Regions from separate parts of the Exiguobacterium oxidotolerans JCM 12280 genome, predicted to be linked through region 1. Evidence: predicted binding sites of a transcription regulator. Region 1 holds the regulator's gene; each other region holds the start of a gene.
The links. Region 1 encodes Rex, which represses fermentation and respiration genes when NADH is low (regulators of the CRP and FNR family bind a similar motif). Its sites were predicted from a motif close to TTGTGAAATATTTCACAA; they were not measured.
Positions count from the first base shown of each region.

Region 1 (3,092 bases):
GGCTCATCGAGAATGAGGACGTTCGTTTTGCGTAATTTTAACTTCGCGAGGGCGAGGCGTCCACGCTCGCCGCCGGATAATTCATGGACGAGCTTGAAGACATCATCACCGCTGAACAGGAATTGACCGAGGACGGACCGGACTTGTTGTTCCCGCATCAACGGCCACTCGTTCCAAATTTCATCGATGACCCGGTTGCGGTCGTTGAGCTCGGCTTGCTCCTGATCGTAGTAACCGACGGAAACGCCGGTCCCGAAACGATGTTCACCGAATAACGGTTTAATCCGGTTGACGAGGACTTTCAGTAACGTCGATTTTCCGATTCCGTTCGGACCAACGAGGGCGAGGGATTCGCCACGTTGTAAGCGGAACGTGATGCCTTTTGAGACGGCTTCTTCATAGCCGACCGCGAGTTGCGTGACTTGTAACACATCGTTCCCACTTTGTTTTTCAATTGGGAACGACAGGACGGTGCTGCGTTCATCCCCATCCGGACGATCGATCCGGTCGACTTTTTCAAGACGTTTGCGGACGCTTTGTGCGCGTTTCGTCGTCGTCGCCCGTGCGATGTTACGCTGGATAAAGTCTTGCATCTTCGCGATGTCTTCCTGTTGCTGTTCGAACTGCTTCATCTCTTGTTCGTAGAGTGCTGCTTTTTGTTCCAAGTATTTTGTGTAGTTGCCGGTAAACTTCCGACAGACGTTCCGTGACAATTCATAAACGACGTTGACGACCTGGTCGAGGAAGTAACGGTCATGGGAGACGATCAAGACCGCTCCACGGTAACCGGCCAGGTAACTTTCGAGCCAAGAGAGTGTATCGATGTCGAGGTGGTTCGTCGGCTCGTCAAGGATTAACAGCTCAGGTGCCTGAAGCAACATCTTCGCCAGTGCGAGTCGCGTCCGTTGTCCACCGGATAGCGTCTGGATCCGGCGTGAATAATCGTCCGGATAAAAACGCATCCCGTGCAGGACGGAGCGGATATTGGCTTCGAACTGGTAACCACCGGCGTCCGAGAAGTCATGTTGGGCCTGATCGTATGTTTTTAACAGACGGTCGTAAGCAACAGCATCATTTAAGATATGGTCCATCCCCATCTCGATCTCCATCCGACGGAGCGAACGTTCCTGCTCTTGCAGGTGCTCGAACACGGTCAACATCTCGTTCCAGATCGTTTCATTCGACTCAAGACCACTGTCCTGGGCGAGGTAACCGATTTTCACTTCCTTACTCTTCATGATCTCACCAGAGTCATGACTAAGCTCTCCAGCGATGATTTTTAAAAGTGTCGATTTTCCGGCACCATTTCGTCCGACGAGCGCAATCCGGTCCCGCTCCTGCACTTCGAGTTTAATATTGTCTAAAATCGGCTCAACACCGAATGATTTTGATAGTTGGTTCACTTGTAAGAGAATCATAAAAACATCCATCCTTCCACCCTTTAGTCTATCATGAAAAAAACGCAGGAGTCCCGTGGAATATATTATTTGTTAGTCTATGTGAAGTGGTTTACAATCAAAGAGAATAGAATTCTTTGCATTGATTTGGGTGCCACGTCAGAACGTGGCCGAAGGGGGAACTGCAGTATGAATGGGCCAGACACAAAAATACCACAAGCGACGGCGAAACGACTGCCGTTATATTATCGTTTCATTCAGAGTCTTTATAACTCAGGCAAGCTGCGCGTCTCTTCAGCAGAGCTCAGTGAAGCGGTCAAAGTCGACTCAGCGACGATCCGCCGTGATTTTTCCTACTTTGGGGCGTTAGGGAAAAAAGGATACGGTTACAACGTACAACATCTATTGACGTTTTTCCGAAAGACACTCAACCAGGATGAAGTCACGAATGTGGCACTTGTCGGGGTCGGGCATCTCGGAACGGCGTTTGCAAATTATAACTTTTTAAAGAATAATAGTACTCGGATAGTCATTGCGTTTGATGCGGACGAAAATAAGGTCGGAACAACGACGCAAGACGTTCCTATCTATCATGTCTCTGACATGAAAGAGCAAATCGAAGCGAACAAGGTTGATGTCGCCATCTTGACGGTCCCATCCCAGTTCGCGCAGTCAGTAGCGGATGAGTTAGTTGAGTATGGTGTGACCGGAATCCTAAACTTTACACCGGCGCGGTTGAACGTACCGGCCCACGTTCGGGTCCATCACATCGATTTGTCGATCGAGTTGCAGTCACTAGTTTATTTCATGAAGCATTATTCGCAATCAGCTGAAGGAGTGAAATCATAATGGAAAACCTTATTCCGTTAACCGTCGGATTTATGGGAGCAGGAAGCATCGCCTTGATCGGCGCCGTCGCGTTGATCATCTTCGGACCGAAAAAATTGCCGGAGCTCGGTCGTGCTGCCGGTCAGACGTTAAAAGAGTTCAAGAGTGCGACACACGGCATCATGGACGATGATAAAGACAACAAGGATGAATCGAAAGAGAAGTGATTAAATTATGGCGATTGATCAAGAACAGAGTGTGACATCGCATCTAGACGAGTTGCGCAAGCGGATCGTCTGGTCACTCATCATCGTCGTTGTCTTGTTCGCTGCGGCCTTTCCGCTCGTCCGGCCGCTCGTGCGTTTTTTGCAGTCGGACCTGAAAGAGCTCGGCATCGGACTGAATGCCTTTAATGTGGCCGACCCCTTGATGCTGTACTTGAATTTAGCGTTCATCATCGCGGTCGTCCTGGCTTCACCATTTTGGATGTACCAGCTATGGGCGTTCATCCGACCCGGTTTATTCGAACAGGAACAGAAAGCGACCTTGACGTATATTCCGGTCACGTTTTTCTTATTTTTGTCCGGAATCGCGTTCTCTTATTTTTGGTTACTTCCGTTTCTACTCAAAGTATCGACGGAACTTGGGCAAGAGCTCGGCATCGAGCAAGTCATCGGGGTCGAAAACTATTTCAGTTTCTTAATACGGCTGACGATTCCGTTCGGTATTTTGTTCCAACTGCCGGTCGTGACGATGTTCTTGACTCGTCTTGGACTCGTGACGCCATTGTTCATGCGGAAAAATCGGAAATACGCGTACTTTGCGCTGTTCGTCATCGCGGCTTTAATCTCTCCACCAGATGTGACG
Region 1 is NZ_JNIS01000001.1:1,294,434-1,297,525, reverse strand. It holds gene P403_RS0106545 (ABC-F family ATP-binding cassette domain-containing protein) at 1-1,418, opposite strand, end outside; gene P403_RS0106540 (redox-sensing transcriptional repressor Rex) at 1,587-2,246, shown strand; gene P403_RS0106535 (twin-arginine translocase TatA/TatE family subunit) at 2,246-2,452, shown strand; gene tatC (twin-arginine translocase subunit TatC) at 2,460-3,092, shown strand, end outside.

Region 2 (3,092 bases), 1.2 Mb from region 1:
TAATGTTTCTTAAGACATGAAAAACTCTTCTATCCCTAACATAACCTTTTTCTAGTAAAATAAAACCTAGTTTTCAGATTTTTTATCGTGTCCTTTTTTCTAATCAAAAAATCGTACCCACTGAAACTCCGTTTGTCCGAGTTCAGTGCGTACGATTGACGCTTCCGATTTAACGTAAGACAGGTTCCATCGTTTGACGTAAAACTTCCGCCGAATGATGAAATTTTTTTAATTCCTCATCCGTCAGCGACACCTCGATGACTTCGCGCACACCTTGTCGGTTGATCACGGCAGGTACACCAATATGAATACCAGAAATCCCGTACTGTCCGTCAACGTGCGCTCCTACAGTCAACAAACAGTTCTCGTTCCCGAGAATCGCACGGACGATCCGAACGAGACCAAGTCCAATCGCATAGTATGTTGCACCTTTTCGTTCAATGATATGATAGGCTGCATCGCGTACATTAATATAGATTTGATCTAAATCTTTTTGAGAATAACGATCGTCTTCGGCAAGCAGTTCATCAATCGTTTTTCCATAGATTCTTGAGTTGCTCCAGGCAGCGAATTCCGTGTCGCCATGCTCACCTAAAATATAGGCGTGGGCGTTTCGTGAATCGATATTAAAGTATTCTCCTAACATTTGGCGCAAGCGTGCCGTATCGAGTACCGTTCCTGATCCGAAGACGCGTGACTTTGGTAAACCAGAATATTTCCATGCTAAATGTGCCATGATGTCAACGGGATTTGAAGCGACGACGATGATGCCGTCAAACCCTGATTCCATGATTTGACGCATCATTTCTTTCATGATTAAAGCATTTTTCGCAACGAGGTCAAGTCGTGTTTCACCCGGTTTTTGTGGTGCACCGGCCGTGATCACGATGACTTCGGCATCTTTACAATCCCCGTAATCCCCTGCCCATATCCGCATCGGCGAAGAACTGAATGGCGTCCCGTGATTTAAATCCATCGCTTCCCCTTCAGCTTTTGCTTTATTCACATCAATAATGACAAGTTCTTCACAAAGTCCAGCTGTCGTCATTTGATACGCAAAACTTGATCCTACGGCCCCCGCACCAATTAACGCAACACGTGTAACTTTAGCATGTAATTCCATCCGATATGTCCACCCTTCCAAACAAATTAAAAGTTTGTTAACTATCTCACAATTAGATTGTAACATCTTTCACAAAGTATTAAAGGCTGTGTAAACGGTCACATTTTGTCTAATTTGTGTCAACAATATCCTAACATAAGGAAGTACGTTACTTCACCTTCCATTACCACAATCGATACAACATGAAACCAATCAGCCCCGCTAGCGTACTGGACAAATAATTAACGGCGTCATTTCCGAGCCACTTCCATCCTCGGACATATTGTGTCGTAGTACCATGATGGATTTTTTTCTCGGTTTCTTTGCCACAAATCTGACAACGATACTTTCGTTGGACGGTAGCGCCTAACACCGTATCGAGAATACTGCCAAGGACACCTCCGGCCGCGACGATCAACCATTGCTTTATGGACAAATCGAATAGAATGTCCCCCGCCGTCGCGATAAATAATGCACCGATGATTGTCGCGAGTGTCCCGAGTAAGGACACCCCCCCGCTCGTTCCTCGTAAGACCGGTTTAAACGTCCGAATTGAAATCGGTTCTTTTTTAGAAAGCGGACCAATCTCAGATGCCCATGTATCTGCATTCGAAGCAGCAATGACGATCAAGAACACTAATAAAAATTCAAATTCATTTGTCAGTACAACACCTACCGAAGCAAGCATTGCTGTTCCGCCGTTAGCGAGCACTTGCCAGCCATCTCGTGCACCATCCTTTTCGACGATTTGATCGACGGACCGCTTGCGTACCTTACCGAGTTTTGACAATAGGCTAGAGCTACCGAAGAATAACAGTAACAGGACTAGTCCTTCGTAATCGAGCGCATAGACGACCGTGCTGCCGACAAGTATCGTCAACAATGCACCGCTTTTCGTTAATAATCCGAATTGATAGCCAGCATATCCGAGGGCTAAGCAGATGAATAAAAGAACAGTTAGTGACATTGAATGACCTCATCTTCAGTGACAATTGTATCCACTGGGCGATCAAACGATTCTACTTCGAATCGTTCCACGACTTGAACGGCAAATGCAATCGAAAGTGTCGGACCTGAAAAATCAATCAACGCACGATCGTAAAATCCACCGCCCCATCCTAAGCGATAGCCATTGCGCATATAGGCGCGCCCCGGTACGATACAAAGATCAATCGATGGCAACGGAATTTCAAAAGCAGTTGCATCCGGTTCAAAAATCCCCATCGAATTCTCGATCAGTCGACTGCTTGACGAGTGTTCAAAAAATCTCATTTCTTGATTGATCACCTTCGGAATGACGACACGTTTTCCATCCGCCCATGCTTGTTGAATGATTCGATCCGTTGAACATTCGTTTCGAAACGAGAGGGTCACCGCAATTGACGTCGCATTCATCCATTCTGGCAATAGAAATAACCGCTCTGCGATTCGTCGTTCCCGCTCCTGCCGGTTTTCCAACTGGTTCAGTTGCACCCCGATTCCCCGGCGTACCGCTTTTTTATTCATGTCGTATTCCCCCATTCACAAAAAAAGCCATCACACAAGGTGACGGCTTCCATCTCAATTATTTTACTTCACGGTGAAGTGTGTGCTTACGGAGACGTGGGTTGTATTTCTTCAACTCAAGACGCTCTGGGTTGTTACGCTTGTTCTTTTTAGTGATATAAGTACGGTCACCAGTTTCAGTGCAAGCCAAAGTAATTTTAACGCGCATGGGATTCCCTCCTATCTAGCTCTCAATGTATCAAGTGTTTTTGCTTTACATAAGGTTAAGCATACTCAAGTATCGTACCAAGAAAGGAACGGAATTGCAACTGTTCATCCGTTCTTTTTCTGAATCGCCAATTGTTCGTATGGTTTTTCAAGGTTCACTTGGAATTCAAGCGGTTTTTGAGCAACATGATAATCATTTTCGATTCCTTGTCGCGCTTCTTCACGTTCTAAATAAATCAATTGTGAATGACGAAGTGCTTCGCCCTCTAATCGTTTA
Region 2 is NZ_JNIS01000001.1:2,512,026-2,515,117, reverse strand. It holds gene P403_RS0112695 (L-lactate dehydrogenase) at 170-1,123, opposite strand; gene P403_RS0112690 (DUF92 domain-containing protein) at 1,287-2,069, opposite strand; gene P403_RS0112685 (5-formyltetrahydrofolate cyclo-ligase) at 2,060-2,608, opposite strand; gene rpmG (50S ribosomal protein L33) at 2,667-2,816, opposite strand; gene P403_RS0112675 (glycoside hydrolase family 57 protein) at 2,921-3,092, opposite strand, start outside.
Region 2: the regulator Rex is predicted to act here: its motif matches at 1,158-1,175, upstream of P403_RS0112695 (L-lactate dehydrogenase).

Region 3 (3,092 bases), 860 kb from region 1:
GTTTTGATTGATCCACTTCCAGCTTTTCTTTGTTCAACCATGTGTAAACCATTCCCATGAAGAGTGCTCCACCGATGATGTTCCCGAAGAGAGCAGGAATTAAGTTATGGATTGCTCCGGCAAATGAAATCGCCTCTGGGTGAGGTACGACAAGCGCGATTGAGAACAATGCCATGTTGGCAATGACATGGTCAAAACCTGATGCGAAGAAGACAGCCACTAAAATCATCATCATCATGATTTGTGCCAATTCATTTTTCATGTTTTTCGGAATGAAAATCGCTAAACAAACCATCCAGTTACAGAAGATTGCTCGCGTAAAGATTTCCCACGTCGAGTGATGGATTTTCGATTCAGAGACAGCGAACAACCAGTTGTTTGCGCCTAACTCTTGAATGATTCCAGTTTGCGAAAAGAGTAACGCGAAGGCAAGTCCTCCGAGACCATTACCGATTAAACAAATCGTCCATACTTTAAACGTATCCATTTTCGTAGTGTATCCACGCATCGTCGCCGTCGTAAAATACATCGTATTTCCTGTAAACAGTTCTGCACCGCCGTAGACGATTAAGACGAGCGCAACACCAAATGTTAATCCACCGACAAGTGTCGTCGCAGCCGATTCATTTAGATAAAGTCCGTTGATTGCTTTGAGTGTAAATATGATAGCAAAACCGATGAATACCCCAGCAAGCATGGCACGAACTAAATACTCGAGTGGACGCATTTGTAGCATTTTAGTTGATTTAACCGCTTTATTTCTTAGCCCTTCTAATGCTTCTACTTCATTCATTGTAGAAACCTCACTTCCCTCTTGTTCAACACTTCACAATGTTTGTTCACTTATTATCATACTTCCATCTTATAAGATGTTCAACCCCTGCCTACCCTTTATTTAAGGTTTTTACGAAAGAATGACATGTAAACGATACCATTGTGTCAAGTTTGTGAAAAAAGCTTTTTCTTGCTAGATACAACTACTTTACGGGTATATTTTGAGTTGTGAACGGAAGTATTCCAAAAAGGATTTTCGTCTTGATTCAACTAATACATAGTCGTCAATGACTACACGATTAAAGCGGTTAGTGGACGTCGAAGCTCGCTCAATATCGCGTGGTGTATACCCTTCAAAATCAGTACGCGTGATTTTAAATTGAAGGATTGATACAGGATCGGTATATTGAATTTCAACTGTCATTACATTAGGAATCGCTAGAAAAAGAGCAAGCGTATGGTGCATGACGAGTTGCGAAAATCGACTTTTGATAAAAGAGGGTGAAGACGGGTCAATCCATTCGTGATTTGTCCCGACCCATTCTTTCCTGGATTTACCCGTCACTTCATAACGTAAGAAGACGGTAGTCCCTTCAATCTGTACTTGTTTAAGTGCGTCTGAAAATGGAAATCGTTCAATGAATCCTGTCATTGCATTTGTATTTGTAACCGATGTTCCGACATATCGGGTGACCAGTGCTCCATCACGCCACTTATTGTCAGGGGATTCCTTCGAGTAATGCAACATAAAAATGGAACCTGTACTTAATCCAATGAGCGCACAGCATAAAAATAAAAGGATTTTTTTCAATTCACTCAATTCCTTTCGACCCGCGTCACCTTTTTACGACATTTTTCAGTTGAGGGGTTGAATTTAATGCTATATAGGCGTACTCTTGCAGGCAGATACTTTACTAAGGAGGAGCATGAGGATTTCTCATCAATCACAATGAAGACTAAACAAAAGAGCAAGAAAAAACGAACGGAAAAAATCAGTTTCCTTTTAATCGGTACACTTCTTTACTCCCTTTATATCAGCCTTTTATTATCTCCAAATGACATTGGATCTGGCGGCATCATGGGAATCACACTTATTTTCCAAGAGTTGTTCAATACGCCCATCGGACTGACCCAACTTGTCTTGAATATCCCGCTTTTCTTACTTGGTTTTCGCTTCTTAAGAAAACGATTCATGCTACTTTCAGGAATTATCGTCCTTATTTCTTCATTTTTAATTGATTGGATTCCAACACAAGTGGTTCCCGAGTCATTAAACGACCCTCTCGTCGCCTCCATTTTTGCAGGGTTAGTTTCTGGACTCGCCATGGCATTAATCTTCTTTGGCGGCGCTTCGACAGGTGGACTCGACATCCTCGGAAAGTTCTTTTATGCCCGCTTCCATAACTGGCCGCTCCCGCGTATTTTTTTAATGCAGGATTTAGTGATTTATATCTTAGTTTGGTTAGTCTTCGACTTAAAACATGTTATGTATGCATTAATTATGAGCTTCGTTCGCGCCAAGGCGTTGCAAACGGTCTATAGTTTTTACTCTGCTTCTAAACAATGTATTATCATTTGTGAAAAAGCAGATGAAATCAACGACGTCATCACAAAAGAACTCGGTCGTGGTGTCACGATTCTCGATGCGCGCGGTGGCTATTCCAACCGGACAAAGAAGATGGTTTATGTCGTCGTGCAGAATAATGAAATCGTTCGTCTTCAGGAAATTGTTTCCTCTGTCGAACCTAATGCCTTCGTCACCTTCTCTGAGATTCATACCGTCTTTGGAAATTACAAAGAACATTCCTACTCTTTTTAAATGAACCGCACACGATGAAACGACAACCCCCTGTCATGAGGTGGGTTGTTTTTTGTAAACAAAGGCTGACCCATCATATACGTCTACGTTTGGTAACGCTCCAGGTTTCATCTCAAATCACAAAACGATTGAATCCCTGTAACTATAAGATGTTCCCCTAAAAAGTAGATAACTCTTCACTTTTTGGGAATTAGTGGTTAAGCTAGTGACATTACCAGTTAGCTTACGAAGGAATGATTGCATGAATAAACTTTGGCGCTACCGCATCTCTCTCATTCTTTTAGTCAGTTTGTTCGCTTCGATTCCTCTCATCTATGCCTTGACAGGTTATCGTACCATTTCAAAAATGACAGAAGAAATGCACGCCCATGATATCCCGATGATTAAACAAGTCGACCAACTCGTCGAATACAATCGAGATCGGGCAAATGCCGTTCGCGGCCTATTGCTTTATGAAGACGACCGCTACATTGAACAATACTACTTCTGCACGACCAAA
Region 3 is NZ_JNIS01000001.1:2,159,283-2,162,374, reverse strand. It holds gene P403_RS0110935 (formate/nitrite transporter family protein) at 1-793, opposite strand, end outside; gene P403_RS0110930 (hypothetical protein) at 983-1,594, opposite strand; gene P403_RS0110925 (YitT family protein) at 1,724-2,593, shown strand; gene P403_RS0110920 (CHASE3 domain-containing protein) at 2,835-3,092, shown strand, end outside.
Region 3: the regulator Rex is predicted to act here: its motif matches at 815-832, upstream of P403_RS0110935 (formate/nitrite transporter family protein).

Region 4 (3,092 bases), 930 kb from region 1:
TGTTTCGCTAATGTTTTCAGGTGTTTTAAATCATGATCCGTGACGAGCGCAAGGACCATACCTGACGCGTTCCCACGTCCTGTTCGACCTGAGCGGTGGACAAAATCATCAAGGGATTCCGGTAAATCATAATGCACAACATGCGTCACGGCATCAATGTCTAGACCGCGTGCAGCAAGACCGGTCGTGACGAGTAACGGAAACTCTCCCCGTTTATACGAACGTAACGTCTCCATCCGTTCTCTTTTCCCTTTTTCGGCATCTAAAATCCGGTATTTCAATGAAAACTTGCTTAATTCACCGTTTAACGGACCGAGGAATGAGCGGTTGTTAATAAACGTCAACACTTTAACTTGTTGCATATTAGACAAACGACGTAACATTTCCGGTTTCAGGCGACGGGATGTTTCGATGTAACCAAACTTGACTCGTGACGTCTCCGTTCGTTCGACTCGGATGACTTCCGGTTCGTTCGACAGTGTCCGTCCCCATTCTGCCGTCCGTTCAGGCAATGTTGCTGAAACGAGTGCTAACTGACGGTCACGAAGCGCACTGTTCGCGATTCGTGTCGCCGAGGCGCTCATTCCACTTTCGTAGATTTGATCAGCTTCATCTAAAACAATCAATTTCACTTTATGCATCTTCAACTTTTTCGAGTCAATCAATTCGACTAAACGTCCGGGTGTCCCGACAATGATTTGCGGCTTTTTCTTGAGACGCTCATATTGACGTTTTAACTCAACACCACCGATGAACGCACCTGACTTAATTCCACTTCCTTGGGCAAACAATTGGATGACTTGATGAATTTGCATGACCAGTTCTCGTGTCGGTGCCGTGATCGCGACTTGAACGTGTGGTTCATTCGGATCGATGCGCTCGAGGGCCGGAATGACATAAGCGAGCGTTTTCCCAGTTCCTGTCGGTGCTTCGACCAAAACATCTTTCCCCTCACGGATTAGAGGAATAGCTTGTTCTTGGACGGGCATCATTTGTTCAAAGCGTGCTCGTTCCCACGCTTCATTAATAAAAGGTTTCATAAAATTCATAACGTATCTTCTCCTACTCTCTTGTTCATCATTCGGTTACGTATTCAAAACGATCATCAGTTTCAGTTTTAATACCGCGTAACGTCTGCGTATACTCATTTCCGGAATCGATTAACCGAATATGAAAAACGATTTCCGTCTCACTTTGTTGATCTGCACTTAACACTTCGAAACCTTGCGCCATTCGGTCTTGCAACTCAACAGCAAGTGTTTCAAAACCAGCAAGTACTGGATAAGTTGCTCTGACATCGATTGGGCGTCGAACTAAACGCGCGAGATACTTCTCGTCGTAACCGATAAAGTCCTCGAAATCAAAATCGTCTTCAAACCGGAGCCAAAACCCGTCGTCTTCAAACTCGGTGATCATTCCGATCCGTTCCGTTCCTTCAGTTGATACTTTTAGGGAAACCCAGTCCCCTGTTCGATAATCTGCTTGCTCTTTTAATGGCGAAAACTCCATTCACTCCACCTCCACGTTCTATATTCCCTTTTTCATTGTCAACGATACGTCCTAAAAATACAAGGTAGCGCCGCGTGACTTTTATCACACTAGCTTCTGTCTCTATCCATCCTACCGTAAATTAATGGTACAGCTACAGACAAAGCCTTTCATAGCAGTCGTTTTCTGTTTTTTGAACACGGGACACTAACTGATACAATTTACTGTGAAGTAAGTCATAGCAACACTTTTACATTTGTTAAAAGATTCACATATACGTAAAACCTCTACCTTGAATTGTTTGTTACACTATTCACATAAGAGATGTATCAAGAACCACTGACCTTACTAATGAAGGAGTGTTGATGATGTTACTTGAAAAAACACAAGCATGGCAACGATTCGAAAGTGGAGAATGGATGGAAAAGATTGATGTCGCTGATTTCATCCGACGCAATCGCTCAGAATACACAGGAGACGATCAGTTCCTCGCCGGTCCGACCGATGCAACGAACACGTTATGGCAACAAATCATGCAGTTGACAGAAGAAGAACGCATTCGTGGTGGCGTCTATGCCGTTGATGCTGCGATCCCATCCTCGATTCTTTCGCACGGCCCAGGTTATCTCAATCCTGAACTCGAAAAAATCGTGGGTCTACAGACCGATGAACCATTCAAACGTTCGATTCATCCGAACGGTGGTATCCGAATGGTCAACGATGCCTTAGAAGCGTACGGTTTTAAATCAGATGACACTGTTACACAGATTTTTAGCGAGTACCGTAAAACGCATAATCAAGGGGTTTTCGATGCGTATACGCCCGAAATGCGCGCTGCCCGTAAAGCCGGTATCATCACTGGACTTCCTGATGCTTACGGTCGCGGACGGATCATCGGTGACTACCGTCGCGTCGCTCTTTATGGAACAGCTCACCTCATTGCTGCAAGAAAAGCGGATTTGAAAGCACACGGTGGATTTCTATCAGAAGCGATGATTCGTGACCGCGAGGAGATGAACGAACAACTCCGCGCCCTTCACGAACTGACAGAACTCGGTAAACGTTACGCATGTGACCTATCACGACCAGCTGAAACGGCCCAAGAAGCATTCCAGTGGGTCTATCTTGCTTATCTCGCAGCAATCAAAGAACAAAACGGAGCAGCGATGTCGCTCGGGCGCGTTTCGACCTTCCTTGATATTTATATCGAACGTGACTTGCAGACGGGTCGATTGTCAGAAGCGAGTGCGCAAGAACTTGTCGACCACTTCGTGATGAAACTTCGGATCGTCAAGTTCCTTCGGACACCCGATTACAACGAACTCTTTTCAGGTGACCCAACGTGGGTAACAGAATCAATCGGCGGCATGAGTGAAGATGGTCGCTCGAACGTCACAAAAAGTTCGTTCCGTTTCTTGCAGACACTCGTCAACCTTGGTCCGGCACCTGAACCGAACTTAACTGTTTTATGGTCACCAAAACTTCCACGTGGTTTCAAAGAATTTTGTGCGAAGATGTCCATCCTGTCTAGTTCGATCCAATATGAAAATGATGACTTGATGCTTCCGATTTACGGTGATGATTACGGGATTGCTTGTTGTGTC
Region 4 is NZ_JNIS01000001.1:2,220,549-2,223,640, reverse strand. It holds gene P403_RS0111240 (DEAD/DEAH box helicase) at 1-1,049, opposite strand, end outside; gene P403_RS0111235 (hypothetical protein) at 1,078-1,509, opposite strand; gene pflB (formate C-acetyltransferase) at 1,857-3,092, shown strand, end outside.
Region 4: the regulator Rex is predicted to act here: its motif matches at 1,745-1,762, upstream of pflB (formate C-acetyltransferase).